Regions from separate parts of the Pseudoalteromonas sp. CO342X genome, predicted to be linked through region 1. Evidence: predicted binding sites of a transcription regulator. Region 1 holds the regulator's gene; each other region holds the start of a gene.
The links. The regulator sigma-54, encoded in region 1, starts transcription at its own class of promoters, with help from an activator protein. The targets are predictions, from matches to a motif close to GTTGGCACGNNNNTNGNNT.
Positions count from the first base shown of each region.

Region 2: EXT47_RS03060 (P-II family nitrogen regulator) is a predicted target of sigma-54. The motif match lies at 1,480-1,498, and genes of this name have one in related genera.
Region 3: EXT47_RS04420 (PA2169 family four-helix-bundle protein) is a predicted target of sigma-54. The motif match lies at 2,245-2,263, and genes of this name have one in related genera.
Region 4: EXT47_RS11425 (FimV/HubP family polar landmark protein) is a predicted target of sigma-54. The motif match lies at 2,397-2,415, and genes of this name have one in related genera.

Region 1 covers NZ_SGPH01000035.1:260,277-264,448, reverse strand. Annotated here, with positions in the region: gene rapZ (RNase adapter RapZ) at 1-521, opposite strand, end outside; gene ptsN (PTS IIA-like nitrogen regulatory protein PtsN) at 514-972, opposite strand; gene hpf (ribosome hibernation promoting factor) at 974-1,261, opposite strand; gene EXT47_RS16600 (RNA polymerase factor sigma-54) at 1,291-2,790, opposite strand; gene lptB (LPS export ABC transporter ATP-binding protein) at 2,837-3,562, opposite strand; gene lptA (lipopolysaccharide transport periplasmic protein LptA) at 3,562-4,104, opposite strand; gene lptC (LPS export ABC transporter periplasmic protein LptC) at 4,094-4,172, opposite strand, start outside.
Region 2 covers NZ_SGPH01000010.1:236,628-240,799, forward strand. Annotated here, with positions in the region: gene EXT47_RS03055 (diguanylate cyclase) at 121-1,350, shown strand; gene EXT47_RS03060 (P-II family nitrogen regulator) at 1,540-1,878, shown strand; gene EXT47_RS03065 (ammonium transporter) at 1,892-3,121, shown strand; gene mrcB (penicillin-binding protein 1B) at 3,283-4,172, shown strand, end outside.
Region 3 covers NZ_SGPH01000012.1:117,037-121,208, forward strand. Annotated here, with positions in the region: gene EXT47_RS04405 (outer membrane beta-barrel protein) at 1-422, opposite strand, end outside; gene EXT47_RS04410 (BON domain-containing protein) at 484-1,047, opposite strand; gene EXT47_RS04415 (mechanosensitive ion channel family protein) at 1,283-2,167, shown strand; gene EXT47_RS04420 (PA2169 family four-helix-bundle protein) at 2,332-2,778, shown strand; gene EXT47_RS04425 (DUF1328 domain-containing protein) at 2,789-2,956, shown strand; gene EXT47_RS04430 (hypothetical protein) at 2,997-3,188, shown strand; gene EXT47_RS04435 (methyl-accepting chemotaxis protein) at 3,406-4,172, shown strand, end outside.
Region 4 covers NZ_SGPH01000020.1:269,631-273,802, forward strand. Annotated here, with positions in the region: gene EXT47_RS11425 (FimV/HubP family polar landmark protein) at 1-2,336, opposite strand, end outside; gene EXT47_RS11430 (aspartate-semialdehyde dehydrogenase) at 2,626-3,642, opposite strand; gene EXT47_RS11435 (4-phosphoerythronate dehydrogenase) at 3,680-4,172, opposite strand, start outside.

The DNA of each region.
Region 1 (4,172 bases):
AAAGATTCAAAGGTAATAATGAGTTGTTTGTCTTTTTTACCTAAGATTTTTTCGCGGATATCTTCTGCAAGTTGATGAACGCTCAGGCCTGTAGTATCAATGAGAAAATCGGCGCGAGTGATCAATACGTCTAACAATTCCCGTTCTTTCTTTATTGCAACATCTAGTGGAAGATTATGCAGTGAAAGAGGGTGCAAACGGCGTGTTTCTGAGAAGCGTTTTATCAGGGTTTGATCGTCACTGTCTAAATAAAACAGGGTAGGTTTGGCAAAGCCTGGTAAGTATTCAAGAATGTCATTAAACTCGTCCTGTTCTTTAGGTAAGTTTCTGACATCAATACTGACTGCTATTTTATTATAATTGTCCGAAACGCTGCGGACTAAAGACGGCAGCAAATTGACCGGAATGTTATCTACACAATAGTAGCCTAAGTCTTCCAATACTCGAAGCGCTACAGATTTACCAGAGCCTGAGCGGCCACTGATAATGATAAGCTCGAGTCCTTTTTCTTCATCACTCATCAAGTTCACCTTGGATCACTGCATATAACTCATCGTCACTTTTTGCTTGCCTAAGCATTTTGCAAAAAGACTTGTCTTTGAGTGTATCAGCAATCGCCGCTAAGGTCTTCAGGTGCTGTTGATTATCACCTTCGGGTACGATGAACGCGACAAAAATATCGACAGGCTGCTTATCTATGGCTTCAAACTGGATCCCTTGCTCGCTGACAAGCACCATTGCAAGGATTTTATCCAAACCTTCAAGTCGACCATGGGGAATGGCAATGCCTTTACCGATCCCTGTGCTGCCTAATTTCTCTCGCGCCATTAAGGCGTCCAAGATAGCATGCTGACTGGTATTTGGAATTTGGCTATGAGCCAGTTCGCTGATGTATTCTAAAATACGTTTTTTGCTATTAAAAAGGACCGCAGCTTTACTGCAGTCCTTGTTCACTAATTCACTTAATTTCATCTTAGTGTCGAGTGAGCTTCTCTTTGTGTTTAATAACTTGACGATCTAGCTTGTCGATAAGGCCATCAATTGCGGCATACATATCTTGATGCTCTGTTGATGCAAATAGCTCGCCGCCGTTTACGTGTAATGTTGCTTCTGCTTTTTGTACTAGCTTCTCGACATCAAGGATCACATGCACGTTATTGATATGATCAAAGTGCCTTTCTAGCTTCGCAAACTTGTTGGTGACATAGTCTCTTAATGAGTCAGTAATTTCTACATGGCGACCAGTTAGATTTAGTTGCATAAGCATTTTTCCTTCTTGGGTTTTACGTCTTATATCAAGCTTTTACGCTGATTTGACGGTGGAATGGCTAGGGATTCACGATATTTTGCAATCGTGCGTCTCGCTACCTTAATTCCTTGCTCAGCTAAGATATCTGCAATTTTGCTGTCACTCAATGGCTTCGCGGTATTTTCTGCAGCTATCAGCTTTTTGATAAGTGCTCTAATTGCTGTAGAGGAGCACTCACCTCCATTTTCTGTACTTACATGGCTAGAGAAGAAATACTTCAGCTCAAATATTCCCCGAGGTGTATGCATGTATTTTTGTGTTGTCACACGGGAAATTGTGGACTCATGCATCTCAACCATTTCAGCAACATCATTTAGCACCATAGGGCGCATTGCTTCGGGGCCATGTTCAAAGAATGCCTGTTGTTGTTGCACAATGCAATTGGTAACTTTTAATAAAGTATCATTTCGGCTTTCTAAGCTTTTAATAAACCACTTTGCTTCTTGTAAATGTGAGCGAATAAACTGACTATCCGTACTGGATTTTGCCGTTCTAGACATCGCAGCGTAATGGTCGTTTACTCTTATTTTAGGCATAGCATCAGGATTTAGCTCTACGACCCAGCGACCTTTTACTTTTTTCACTGATACGTCAGGGATCACATATTCAGGCTCTTCATGAATAATGCTTGCCGCTGGTTTTGGGTTAAGGCTATGAATTAACGTCATGACCTCTTTGAGATCGGCTTCTTTAAGGCGCGTTTTCTTTGCCAAAGTTCGATAGTCACGGCTGGCAAGCAAGTCGATATGCTCTGTCAGGATCATTTTCGTTTCGGCAATCCATGGTGTATCTGGGGCGAATTGATTTAGCTGAATACACAAGCATTCTTGTAAACTGCGCGCTGCGATACCGACAGGATCGAAAAGCTGAATACGTTTGAGCACGGCTTCGACTTCATCCAGCTCAATAGGCTCTTCGCTACTCTCATCATTAATGCTTTCTAAAATGTCTTCGCAAGACAGTGTTAAAATGCCTGACAGGTCGACCGCTTCAATAATCGCAATCGCAATCGCTCTATCTGTTGGACTAAATGGTGTCAGCTCAAGTTGCCACATGAGATAGTCGTGGAGAGATTCAGAGGTTTCCCCTTGATAAACATTATCGTCATCGGGAAGTGGGCCTGAGCTTGCAGCGGGTGCTGCACTCATATATTCGTCCCAAGTGACATCCATGGCAAGGTCATCACTGACAGTGTCTTTGCTCATGGCGGTATCTGAGTCTATTTCATAGTCACTAACCTGCGCTTCATCGCTTGAATCTTGATTGTCGTCAGCACTGCTCTTTTCTTGGCTGTGTTGGTCAGCGTTTTCGCCGTCAGTATTATCACCTTCTTCCACTTCCAACAATGGATTGCTGTCTAATGCTTCTTGTATTTCTTGTTGCAGATCCAATGTACTAAGCTGCAGCAAGCGAATGGCTTGTTGCAGTTGTGGAGTCATTGTAAGTTGCTGCCCCATGCGCAGCTGTAATGATTGCCTCATGTATCTCTAACAATCCTTTTTAACAGTTATTAATACTACGTCTTAACTATAGCTTGAATTGTTCGCCTAGGTAGACATCTCTTACGGTTTGATCTGCCAAAACATGTTCTGGCGTGCCTGCAGCGATTAACTCACCATGTGAAACGATGTAGGCTTTTTCACATACGTCCAGTGTTTCTCTAACGTTATGATCGGTGATTAGCACACCGATACCGCGGTTTTTTAGGTGCTCTATGATTGTCTTTATATCTAACACCGAAATAGGATCAACACCAGCAAAAGGTTCATCTAACAGGATAAACTTAGGATTAGCGGCTAAAGCGCGAGCAATCTCTACGCGTCTTCTTTCGCCTCCCGACAATGCCATGCCCTGTGAGTCACGAATGTGTTGAATATTAAATTCGTCCAGTAACTCGTTTAGTTCAGCTTCTCTCTCAACTTTAGATAAGTCTTTTCGAGTTTCTAAAATCGCCATCAAATTTTGATAGACCGTGAGTTTTCTAAAGATTGAAGACTCTTGTGGTAGATAGCCAATACCAAGTCGCGCGCGGCTGTGCATTGGTAGCAAAGTGATATCTTCATCATCAATCTGAATAAAACCTTTGTCGCTTGGTACTAACCCTACAATCATGTAGAACGTAGTGGTTTTACCCGCTCCATTTGGTCCTAATAAGCCTACAATGCTGCCAGCCTGAACACTTAAACCAACATTTTTGACGACCTGACGACCTTTATAACTCTTTGCTAGACCAGTTGCTTTGAGCTCGCTCATTAATTGTTACCTTCTTCCTGCGCTTTTTTATCTTTTGCGTCTTTTTTGTCATCAACAGGAACAAGGATGGTTCTTACCCGAGAATCTTCTTGGTCTGAGCGCTCAGCACTGATCAATTGCTTTTCAATGTCATAGGTGATGACTTGCGCATTGATTTTTTGCCCAGTTTGATTGATTTCCGCATCGCCAGAAATGACTAAGGTGCCTTTCGCAACGTCGTAACGAATTTCGTTTGCTTTGGCTTCTAGCAAATTACCATCAGGTTGACGTTCACTGAAAATAGCTGGGCTGCCAGTAGCAACAAGCAGTTGCTTGTTAGTACCAAGCTCCGCGCGGCGGTGGACTTCTAGGCGATCGGCATTTATTTTTCTGTTGCCATGAATAATAACAACATTCTGTTCAAAAATACCGATGTTGCTTTGCAGTTGAGCTTGCTGACGGCCAGCATCAATAATGACTTCATTTTGTTCTGCAGCAATTGCTAAAGTAGAACTTGCAAGCAAGCCGATGAAAATTAGTTTGTTAATGATTTTACTGGTCATAATAAATTGTCTTTGTGTGGTTGATGAGTTCGATCACTTGCTTTTGTAGATCTGCATGCAGCCCTTTA
Region 2 (4,172 bases), on a different contig from region 1:
GGTTTTTTTTAGTGCAAGATTCGCGTATATTTAGTACTTTATTATGTAGTAATAAAGTATTTAGCCCCGTTAAATTCTTGTTTCACTGCGCTTCTCGTTGTACTTAAGAGATCTCAATCCATGCAAAGAATTTTAATTGTTGAAGACAGTAAAGTCGTACAACAGGTATTGCGACACCTTGCTGCTCAGCATCTAGATGTCGAAATCGATTTTGCTTGGTCCCTCAAGGAAAGTAAGGACTTCTTAGCACAGCACCAATATACATTGGCGCTGGTAGATTTAACGCTGCCCGATGCGATGGACGCAGAGGTCGTGCAGCTCACGCTCAGCCACAAAATTCCCACTGTGGTGTTGACCTCAAAAATAGATGAATATAGTCGCCAGCAAATGCTTGAAATGGGCGTGGTGGATTATGTGATTAAAGACAACCGTGATTCATACCTATACGCGGTCAAGTTAGCATCTAGACTGTTGAGAAACCAAGGTTGCAAGGCGCTGATCGCCGATGATTCTGTGATCAGTCGAGCGGTAATGAAGCAAATGCTTGAAAAGCAATTATTTACAGTGCTTGAGGCACAAGATGGCGAACAGGCATTGGAGATGTTGCTATCTGACCATGAAATTAAACTGCTGCTGACAGACTTTGCGATGCCGACGATGGATGGCTTTGAGTTGGTGAAATCCGTTCGTAATAGTCGCGGACGAGATGAGTTGGCGATTATTGGTCTGTCTGGCGCTGGAAGTCATGGTTTGTCAGCAAAGTTTATCAAATACGGCGCCAATGACTTTTTGGCAAAACCTTTTATGAGTGAAGAGTTTCATTGCCGCATCATGCAGACGATGGAGCAGCTCAATTTGATTGCAGAAATCAAAGAATATGCGCATCGTGACTATTTAACAGGACTTTATAATCGCCGTTATTTCTGTCAGCAAGCAGAGCGTTTAATCAAGAACAAACCGAGTCAGCATATATTGGCATTGTTAGACCTCGATCATTTTAAATCTATTAATGATCAATATGGTCATGAAAGCGGTGATGATGTACTTAAACAAGTTGCTGATTTACTGCGTAGTGCATTTGGTCACTACATTGTCGCACGTATTGGTGGGGAAGAGTTTGCTTTGCTTATTCCAAGCTCAGATATGAAGATGGCAAAGCACATGCTAGAAGACTTTAGAGAGCGCCTTGCGCAGCAAGCATTCAAAATTCCTGAGGGTAAGCATTATTGCACCATCAGTATTGGCCTCGCGGCTTGCCAATCAAAGAGTCTAAGCGAAGTAATGCGCAAAGCTGATAAAGCGCTCTATAAAGCGAAGGACAAACAACGAAATTGCGTTATCGCGCATTAGCTTTTCGTTATTTGGGTGTTTATGCACCAACTCAGTTCAGTCTTTATATCAATGCACCTAGATGGTGCATTTTTTATGCGTGAAATTCTATCTCCTACTTTAATTCATTGTTAATTAAGGAATAAAAAATTTGGCACAAAGGTTGGATTACTGCATACAACAGGATCAACTGTCCTAAGGGGACTCAGCATGAAAATGATAAGTGCAATAATAAAACCATTTAAACTGGATGAGGTACGTGAAGCGTTAGCCGATCTGGGGATTGAAGGCATGACGGTTGTTGACGTTAAAGGGTTTGGGCGTCAGCGCGGTCATACCGAACTGTATCGCGGTGCAGAATATCAAGTCGATTTCATTCCAAAAATAAAAATAGAAATTGCGACGTTAAGCGAAAACGCCGAGCGTGTTGTGGAAACGGTTACAAAGGCTGCGTTCACTGGAAAAATTGGTGATGGAAAAATCTTTGTTTACGACTTAGACCAAGTTGTTCGGATCCGTACCGGCGAACTTGATGAAGAAGCCATTTAAGGGGAGCCAGGCAATGGAAAATACAATAATAGAACTAAAATTTTCATTAAATACCTTTTACTTTTTGATCTCTGGCGTCTTAGTTATGTGGATGGCAGCCGGATTCGCTATGCTTGAAGCGGGATTAGTACGCTCAAAAAATACCACTGAAATCCTTACCAAGAACGTCGCACTGTACGCTATTGCTTGTACTATGTATTTGCTTATTGGTTACAACATCATGTATGTCGATAATGCCGAAGGTGGGGTTTTACCAAGTCTTGGTGCGCTCATTGGCAGTGCTGCTAAGGATGCCGACCATGCACTGCAATCCGACTTTTTCTTCCAAGTGGTATTTGTTGCAACGGCCATGTCAATTGTCTCGGGCGCTGTTGCTGAGCGTATGAAATTGTGGGCGTTTTTAGCATTTTGTGTGGTGTTAACTGGTTTTATCTACCCATTAGAAGGCTATTGGACGTGGGGCGGGGGTTTCTTATCTGAGCTTGGCTTTGTTGACTTTGCCGGCTCTGCCATTGTGCATGGTGCCGGTGCTGCTGCGGCACTAGCGGGTGTTTTGTTACTTGGTGCGCGCAAAGGAAAATATGGCAAAAATGGTGAGATTTACCCAATTCCAGGCTCCAACATGCCACTGGCTACACTAGGCACCTTTATTTTGTGGATGGGGTGGTTTGGCTTTAACGGCGGATCTCAACTGTTCCTTGCCGACAAAGAAAATGCCATCGCGGTCAGCCAAATCATGCTAAATACCAACGCGGCGGCGGCTGCAGGTGCGGTGGCTGCACTGTTGGTGTGTAAATTAATGTGGGGCAAGGCGGATTTAACTATGGTGCTTAATGGTGCACTAGCAGGTCTGGTGACTATTACTGCAGAGCCTGCCTCTCCAACACCTGTATTAGCGCTTATCCTCGGTGCCATAGGTGGTGCATTGGTGGTGTTTAGTATCGTTGCGCTAGATAAAGCAAAAATTGATGACCCTGTTGGTGCTATCTCTGTTCACGGTATATGCGGTGCGCTGGGTGTGATGATGGTGCCATTTTCAAACTCAGACGCTACTTTCCAAGGCCAGGCTGTGGGACTTATCACTATTTTAGGTTTTGTTTTCATTACTTCTTATATTGTCTGGAGTGTATTGAAAGCGAGCATGGGGATCCGCGTTGGCGAAGAAGAAGAGCTAAGCGGTATGGATCAACATGATTGTGGCGTAGATGCCTATCCCGAGTTCGTGACAGTTCGCGGACAGTAATACCAATTTGGCTTTCGGTCAATATTGTAAAGTTCTCGTTGTCTAAACAAAGTGAGTCCAGTAGGGCTCACTTTTCTTTATAAATATTATTCTACTTTCAGCAGTTGTTAATTTAGGTTACCCTACCATCTTGCGATTCATTTTTTAGTTTTACTTGGGTCATGACGGATAAAAAGAAAAGAACACCTGCCAACAAATCAAACGTCAAAGCGAACACTTCGCGTAAAAACAATACCCAGCAAAACGGTTCTAAGATGCAAAGAATTAAAAGCCGTGTACTGAGCACGTTGTGGTCTTTCTTTTGGAAGGGGACTATTGCGGCGATATTCCTTGTTGCAATCTATATCATCTACTTAGACGCTAAAATAAGCCGGCAGTTTGAGGGTAATAAGTGGGAACTTCCCGTTCAAGTTTATGCCAGATCGATGCAGTTTTTTCCTGATCAGTTCCTTAATGAGGATGAAGTGCTGTGGGAGCTGAAGCGGCTTAACTATTCTCGTGTAAATCGTATCAGCCGTACTGGTCAGTATACCGTTCAAGGTCGTACAATCACCATTCATCGTCGCGCGTTCGAATTCTACGATGGCCCAGAAACCGCGCGTATTTTTACGCTTAATTTTGCTGGTAAAAAGCTTGCCAATATTGTCGATAATCAAGGTCGGCGCTTAGCTGGGGCTCGCCTAGAACCGGTGCAGATTGCTCGGATCGGCAATGAATCGCGTCAAGACAGAGAGTTTGTTCCGTTCGATAAATTCCCTAATATTTTAAAAGAAACACTGCTGGTGGTAGAAGATAGAGACTTTTACCAACATCATGGTGTTTCTGCGCTGTCTATTTTACGTGCGCTGTATGCCAACATCAAAGCTGGGCGAACTGTGCAAGGTGGCAGTACGCTTACGCAACAGCTCGCAAAGAACTTTTATCTCACCAGAGATCGCACCTTAATCCGCAAGGTGAATGAAGCGTTCATCGCATTGATTTTAGATTTCCGTTACAGCAAAGATGAAATCCTCGAAGCCTATTTAAACGAAGTGTTTTTGGGACAAGCCTA
Region 3 (4,172 bases), on a different contig from region 1:
TTAGATGAAACACGACCTACAGCTGGAATATCAGCATAGATATCTGCATCCCATTCAAGCCAACCACCTTTTGCGTAAACTGAAAAGTATTCGTTTAATGGGGCTGAGAGACGTGTAGATAAAGAAATACCGTCGATTTCAGCAGAGTTGTCAATGTCACTTGCTTCGTCGAAGTTTTCATAGGCAAGTTCAAAGCTCCAATATGGATTGATTTTTGTACCTACATACGCTTTTAACATAGACGAGTCATCGTCGAACGAGGTGTCGTTCTCACGATCTTCCCACTGAAAAGAGTATTGGCCGTAACCGATACCTGTATAAATTTTATAATCTTCTAGTCCAAAATCAGACTCCGCGTGAGCAGCGGTAGATGCAAGACCTAGAGAAGCTAGTAGCGCAGCGGCAATAGTTAATTGTTTCATCTTTACTCCTTAAATCAATATAAATATGGGAGGGGGGAGTGCCCCCTCAAATCAAAATTGCTTATGATTTTTTAGTAACGCGAAGGTTATCTTTTACATCTTTAACGTCATTGGCGTTTTTCGCGATTTGCACAGCAAGTTTGCGCTCAGCTTCGCTACCAACATGGCCGTTTAGTGTTACGACTAAACCTTCCACATCAACATCGATGTCAGTACCATCTACATCTGTGTCAAACAGGTAGCGAGACTTAATTACTGTTGCGATTTTTGCGTCAGTAAAGCCGCTATCGCTTTCGTAGTTACGCTCTTTTTTGCGTTCATCTGACATATCAACGATAGTCAGGTCGTTTTTCACTTCTTTTACGCCATCGATACCTAGTACCAGCTCTTCAGCTAGCTTTTTGTCTACTGAGTGTTCAACTTTACCAGTTAGCACTACAACGCCATTTTTTACATCTGTGTTAATGTCAAAATTGTTCAGCTCACCGTTGAAAAGTAGCGTCGCTTCTGCTTTACCGTCTATCCAAGCATCGCTTGCTTCTTTTTCCCAAGAATTATCAGCAGCAAAAGCTGAAGCAGTAGTAAGTGAAGATACAAGTACAGTTGCAATTAATGTCTTTTTCATAATTAAACTCCTTTAATTTCGTAGTCGAATTACCTACTGCAGTTGTTGTGCCATGTTGTAAATTGCTGAATTTTATATATTTTTATTTTATGGGTAAGTTTTAAGGAAGAATTTACCGAGAAAATGTTTACATTACTTTGTAATAATTACCTTTTTCATGAACGGCTAATTAATATCAGTAGGAATGATTACTGCATTCGAACGTTGTTGCGTACTTATATAGGAGTTAGTAATTATGAATTTAGAAAAGTTTTGGACGTTAATTAATGATAAGTTAATCTCTTGGCTTGAATCCGGTGTGCAGTTACTACCGAATATGATCCTAGCCTTAATGATACTAATATTCTTTACAATGTTGGCTAAAATATCATCTATTTGGTTTTCTAAAGCGATTAAAAAAGCAATAAAGACAGAACAAGTTGCTTCTCTTATTAGTTCCATATTTAAAGTCTCTATTATTGCCATTGGGATTTTCTTCGCTTTAGATATAGTAAAACTATCAGGTGCCGTAATGTCATTGTTGGCTGGGGCGGGGATCATTGGCCTTGCTATTGGCTTTGCATTCCAAGACATGACTGAAAACCTCATCGCTGGATTTGTGATGGGAGTCAGAAAGCCCTTTATGGTCGGTGACATTATCAGAACCAAGGATTGCTTTGGCACGGTAAGCAAAATCAATTTGAGAAATACCTTGGTAGAAAATTTTTACGGCCAGCTGTCTTATATTCCCAACAAAATTCTCTTTAAGAATGAGTTACAAAACTACACTAAGCTTGGTAAGCGAAGGATAGAAGTACCAGTTGGTATCTCATATGCGGATGACCCAGAACAAGCCCGCGAGGTGATTGTTGAGGCCATTAATAAGCTTGATTTCGTAGTAAACCAAAAAGAAACGGATGTCTATGCAGAGTCTTTTGGTGATAGTTCTATTAATCTATTAGTGTGGTTTTGGATAGACTACCCAGCGGATCCCGGCTTTATGGTGGTCAGGCACCAAGCAATTTGTACAATTAGCCGTGTTTTAGCTGATAACGATATCTTAATTCCTTTCCCTATTAGGACGATGGATTTCAATGCAAAAGGCAGTACGACCTTAAGTGCGCAATTATCACAGGAATAATTTACATCTAGTTTGTAATATTTTCACCGCTCTGAAAGTTCTTATATTAAAAACCCTTGTAAAATAAAGGTTTATAATTTGGCATTTAATCTGCATTAACGAAAAGGACAGAAATAATATTTGCAAAATGCACTTATTAAATATTTAAGCGAAAGGAGTTATTTATGGCAGATTCAAATTACGACATGGAGCCGGTAAAAGAGCTCATTAAAGTATTAAATGGTGGTGTAGATTTTTACACCGAAGCTAAGAAGAAGCTAGATAATATCGAATTAAACCGCGTATTTGACCAAATGATTGTAGATAAAGCGCAAGCAATCTCGGATCTACAACCATTTGTTCTTATCGACGAGGGTGAAATAGAGACTGATTCAGCACTTAGCATCGACATTCGTGAATCGTACACCAAGTTGGTTAGTATGGTGAGCACCGACAAAGAGCACACCTATATTTCTCAGCTAGAAGAAGTGGAAGACAAAGTGTTGAGCAAGCTTGATAAAGCGTTAAGTAAAGATCTTCCACCTAAATGCAAGAGTGTATTACTGCAAATCCAAACCAGAATGCAAGCTTGTCACGATCAAATGAAGCAGTTGCAAGAGCTAACTGCCTAAGGAGAATGTTATGTTGAGTTGGGCTGTAATGTTTTTATTCCTAGCACTTGTCGCAGCCGTGTTAGGTTTCACCGGAATCGCGGGCGCTGCGGCAGGTATGGCGAAAATTCTATTTTTTGTGTTTATCGCCTTTATGATTATTTCGTTTATTTTTGGTAAAGCACGAGCTCCCAGGTAAAAGGGATTTAACGTACTAAAACGGTTTTAGGAGATAGATTATGAAATCAGCAATTACATTAGCGAAAGCATTTGGTTTTGTTTCAATTTTAGCACTTTTTGGCTGTAGTGAAGGCCCAGCGGAAGATGCGGGTGAGCGTTTCGATGAAACGGTTCAGGAAGTGGAAAACAGTGTAGAAGATGCCTGTGAAGATGTAAAAGAGAACCTGAACGCTGAAAACGAAGAGTGTTAAGTAGAAACAATTTCGACGTGGAATGTAAGAGGAGAAGCTGATAAAAGCTTCTCCTCTTTTTTGTAATAGGTTTAAAAATCAATACTCTAAAAAGGTGAGACACAGTAAAGAAATATGATGCACATCAAGACCACGCTGCTTAATCTGCAATTAATATTGTAATCTACGAACTTTGAGTAATACTTTATTTCTATGTTTACTCAATAAAAATCAGATTATGCTAAATAGGGTTTCAGTTAAAAGCAGATTGTTGTCGCTTTCGGGCATACCTGCGGTGTTTTTTATTCTTGCAACCATCTTCACAATCGGAACATTATCAAACCTTATCAATTACATTGACCGTATTTATGACGACAGAGTTGTACCGCTTAGACAAATAAAAGTGGTGTCAGATAACTATGCGGTGGTTATTGTGGATACGTTTCACAAGTTACGAGGCCATCAACTATCCAATGGTGCTGCGTTAAAGCAAATCGAAGAAGCTAAGAATATCGCAGAAAAAGAATGGAATAGCTATTTGTCCACGGACCTTACGAGCGAAGAGCGAAGCTTAGTAAAGCAAGTTGAAAAAGCAGAGATAAGTGTCAAGCAACTGCTGTCTAATTATATTAACCGAGTTAATGTAAATACCTTTGAAGAAATTCCTTACGATAAATTTGTCCATGACCTTTACGCTGCCTTTGACCCTCTCAGCGAAAGCTACAATGCACTTATTGAGCTGCAGCTTACTGAAGCGAGTGCGCTTCGAAACGTTGGTCGTTCAGAAGCCAGTGCTACAAAAATGGCGATGATTATCTCTTCTGTTGTTATTGTGATCGTAATGGTACTAATTGGCATGTTGATATTTAGGTCAATTAATGAACCGCTCAGCCGCTTACGTATGCGTATTGGTAATATTGCAAGAGATGCAGATTTAACACAACGAGTGGTAGTTGAGGGGCAAGATGAGTTAAGCCAGATAGGGAATGACTTCAATACCATGGT
Region 4 (4,172 bases), on a different contig from region 1:
TCATCTTCTAATTCCGGCAACGTATCTTCTTGCGCTTCATCTAATAGAGCATCGATATCATCACCAGCTAAATCATCGGACTCTTCTTCTAATTCCGGCAACGTATCTTCTTGCGCTTCATCCAATAAAGCATCGATATCGTCACCAGCTAGATCACTAGGCTCTTCTTCTAATTCCGGCAACGTATCTTCTTGCGATTCATCCAATAAAGCATCAGTAACGTCACCAGCAAGATCACTAGGCTCTTCTTCTAATTCCGGCAATGTATCTTCTTGCGCTTCATCCAATAAAGCATCGATATCGTCACCAGCGAGCTCATCAGACTCTTCTTCTAATTCCGGCAACGTATCTTCCTGCGCTTCATCCAATAAAGCATCGATATCGTCACCAGCGAGCTCATCAGACTCTTCTTCTAATTCCGGCAACGTATCTTCCTGCGCTTCATCCAATAAAGCATCGATATCGCCACCAGCTAGATCGTCGGACTCTTCTTCTAATTCCGGCAACGTATCTTCCTGTGCTTCATCCAATAAAGCATCGATGTCGTCACCAGCGAGAGCATCTGACTCTTCTTCTAATTCCGGCAACGTATCTTCCTGCGCTTCATCCAATAAAGCATCGATGTCGTCACCAGCGAGAGCATCTGACTCTTCTTCTAATTCCGGCAACGTATCTTCCTGCGCTTCATCCAATAAAGCATCGATATCATCACCGTCGAGCGTATCTGACTCTTCGTCAATTTCAGCTAACGCATCGTCTTGCACTTCATTTAACAGGGCATCAATATCATCACCCGCAAGCTCAGTGCTTGGTTCCTCAAAATCCGGCAATGCATCATCGTCAGCATCTTGAGAGGCATCAAGTAGCGCATCGATATCATCAGCATCGACTAAGCTCTCACTATCAAAATTACCGCTAAATTCGGGCTCTTCATCTAGCGCACCATCAAGAATTGAATCGATATCATCATCGTTTGCACCAGCATCCGCTTGCTCATCTGCGAGTTCCTCGCTCAGAGCGGCAAGGGCATCATCGCTAACATCAATTTCTTCATCTTGAGACTCATTGAACAAATCATCAAGATCGCTGTCACTTAAAATATCTTGGCCATCATCAAGATCAAGCGAAACTTCATCACCAGCCTCGTCAAAGCTCTGTTGCATAAAGTCTTCGTCATGATCATCATCAAACGAAATATCTTCGTTTAGTAAGCTATCCAATTCATCTTGGTCTAACGTATCACTTCCTTCATCGAAGTCGTCATCAAGTGAGTCAAAGGTAATCTCATCGTCTTCAGGTAAGATATCGTCATCTAACTGTACGCTTGCGCCCAGTGCGTCTTCATCGTCGCCCATTCCGATATCAAGTGGGTCTGGCTCAGGGTCAAATGCAGTCGCAGCGGTTGCAGCTCCCGCCGCCGCAGTGCCTGCAGCCACCGATGGTGTTTGCGGAAGAAAATCGTCGTCATCTGTCGACGTTTGAGATTGGTTTCTTCGGCGTAGGTACATTACTAATCCAGCAATTGCCAGTAGCGCTGGTAATGTGGCAAGTAATGCAATGCCAGCTGGTGAGCTAAAGAATGTGCTTAACTCGCTACTTTCTTGCGCTTTTGCCTGAGCTGCCTGCTGGTCAATCATTTCATTTTGTAAGTCAATAACAGCCTTAAGCTGTTGCTGGATTTCGCTGTCTTTACCAAGTTGGGTACGAACCGTTTGAAGTTCAGTAGAAATAGCGCCGAGCTGCTGTTTTAATTTATTGTTTTCGGATAGGATTTCTTCAACATTACGCACCGAGGATTTGAACTCTTTTTGTAAGTCCATCAGGCGCATGTCCTGTTCCATCTTTAAAGAACGCAGTTGATTAGTTAGGTCTTCTTTAGCTTCTTCTACATCGACTTTACGAGCTTGTGTAACCTTTTTTTCAGCTTCGTTTATTGCATTTGGATTCAATAATCCCTTACGCTTCATTTCCCAAAGTTTGTCATCTTGATCTGACTTCTGCTTTGCCAACTCAGGGTTTACACTGCGAATTTCATTGATGGTAGGAATACGTAAATACGCCCCATCCTGCATATGGTTGAGGTTTTTATCTAGAAATGAATTAGGATTTTTATCGTAAAGCGCCTTCATCACCTGATAAATGGTGACCGAGTCATCTGGTCGCACTTTTTGTGCTATACGCCACAATGTATCCGTGGGTCTGATAGGCCCTATTGACCGACCTTGAGCCCCATAATCAACCCCTTTAGGGCCTTTTAGCACTACCCCCTCTTGGGTATATACTGGTGTGGCAATCAGTGCGAATACAAAGATACTAAATAAGGCTAAACCGCGCATGCCGATCCTTTACTCAAATGTTTAACACCCGTTAAACGACATTTTATTATTATGGCTTTGAAGCAAGCTCTATTCCAAATGCAAACTATAAACCAGATATGTTGGAATATCCATTGCAACGTATTGAAAGTTAACATGGTTATAATGCTTTTTACTGATTCTGGAATAGTTGATATAGGTGAAGAATAGTCAAGTATTTGACCTAACGGCAAACTTCTTGGCAGAAGTTTGCCGTTATAACGCAGAATAGTAAGCAAAATTTTGCTTACTTTGCGATATCAAAGGGTGCTTATAGATAGCTTTCTATAAGGGCTTCTGCAATTTGAATGCTATTTGTTGCTGCACCTTTTCTGGTGTTGTCTGATACCACCCATAAGTTTAAGCCCAATGGATGTGAAATATCTTGCCTTACACGGCCTACATAAACGGTATCGTTACCACTTGCATCACTTACCGGTGTTGGGTAATCGTTTTCGTCTTCAATTAGCTCAACACCCGGCGCATCAGCAAGTAACTGCTTAACATGTTCAAGATCATAAGGCATGCGCGTTTCAAGATGAATGGCTTCAGCATGACCGAAAAACACGGGAACTCGAACCGCAGTCGGGTTAACCAAAACACTCGAATCGCCCAAGATTTTTTGCGTTTCCCACACCATCTTCATTTCTTCTTTGGTGTAACCATTTTCTTGGAACGCATCAATTTGAGGAATGACGTTAAAAGCGATTTGTTTGCTAAACACTTCGTTTTCCATCGGTCTTGCATTCATTAAGTTTGCAGTTTGCTTAGCCAACTCGTCTACCGCTTCTTTACCTGCGCCAGATACCGCTTGGTATGTTGAAACATTAATTCTGTCAATGCCATAGGCATCATAAATTGGTTTAAGCGCCACTAGCATTTGGATTGTAGAGCAGTTTGGGTTAGCAATGATGTTACGATTTCTAAAATCTGCAAGGCTGTCTTTATTCACCTCAGGAACGACTAATGGAATATCAAAGTCGTATCTAAAATGTGAGGTGTTATCTATCACAATGCAGCCAGCTTCAGCGGCGATTGGTGCATATTTCTCCGACACGGAACCACCCGCTGAAAACAAACCGATATGGGCATTAGAAAAATCAAACTCTTCAACATCCAGAACTTCGATTTTTTCACCCATAAAATCAATCTCTTCACCCGCGCTTCGGCTACTCGCGAGTGGGTACAATGTGTCTACAGGAAATTTTCGTTCCGCTAGTAATTCGATAATTTGCTTGCCAACAAGACCTGTTGCGCCAAGTACCGCAACATTATATTTTTGCGACATTATTTTTCCTCATTCTGTAATATACCAACCATAGCACTTAACTCTTGTGCTCAGAAAAGCCAAGTTGGTAAAGCTTTTCACTGATTGGTGAGTCATTATTGACTGCAATTGTACTAAATTCTCGACGCACGGGATATGCTTTACGCAAGGTATCAAAGCCCAATGTGTTTAGCTGTTTTCTCATGATGCCATCATCACGACGAATGTCATAAACAAGATGCGCTAAATTGACAATATCTTGCTCATTGGCAGTGCTTTGCAACTGACAGCCAGTGACACTTGGTTTAGGGAGAAAATCACTAATCGTTTTGCTGGCTGGTAAATCGAATTCTCGGCATACAGCTTCGTATAACATTTGCGTGCCTCGCGCCTTCCCCTCTAGCGTATGGCCGGCAATATGCACAGAGGCAAAGCGAGTATATTGCAATAATGGCTGCAAAATATTCGGCTCATTTTCCCAAACGTCTAAGATCAGCTCAAGCGTTTGCCCACCTTCTATCGCGTGCAAAAGCGCTTGATTATCGATAACA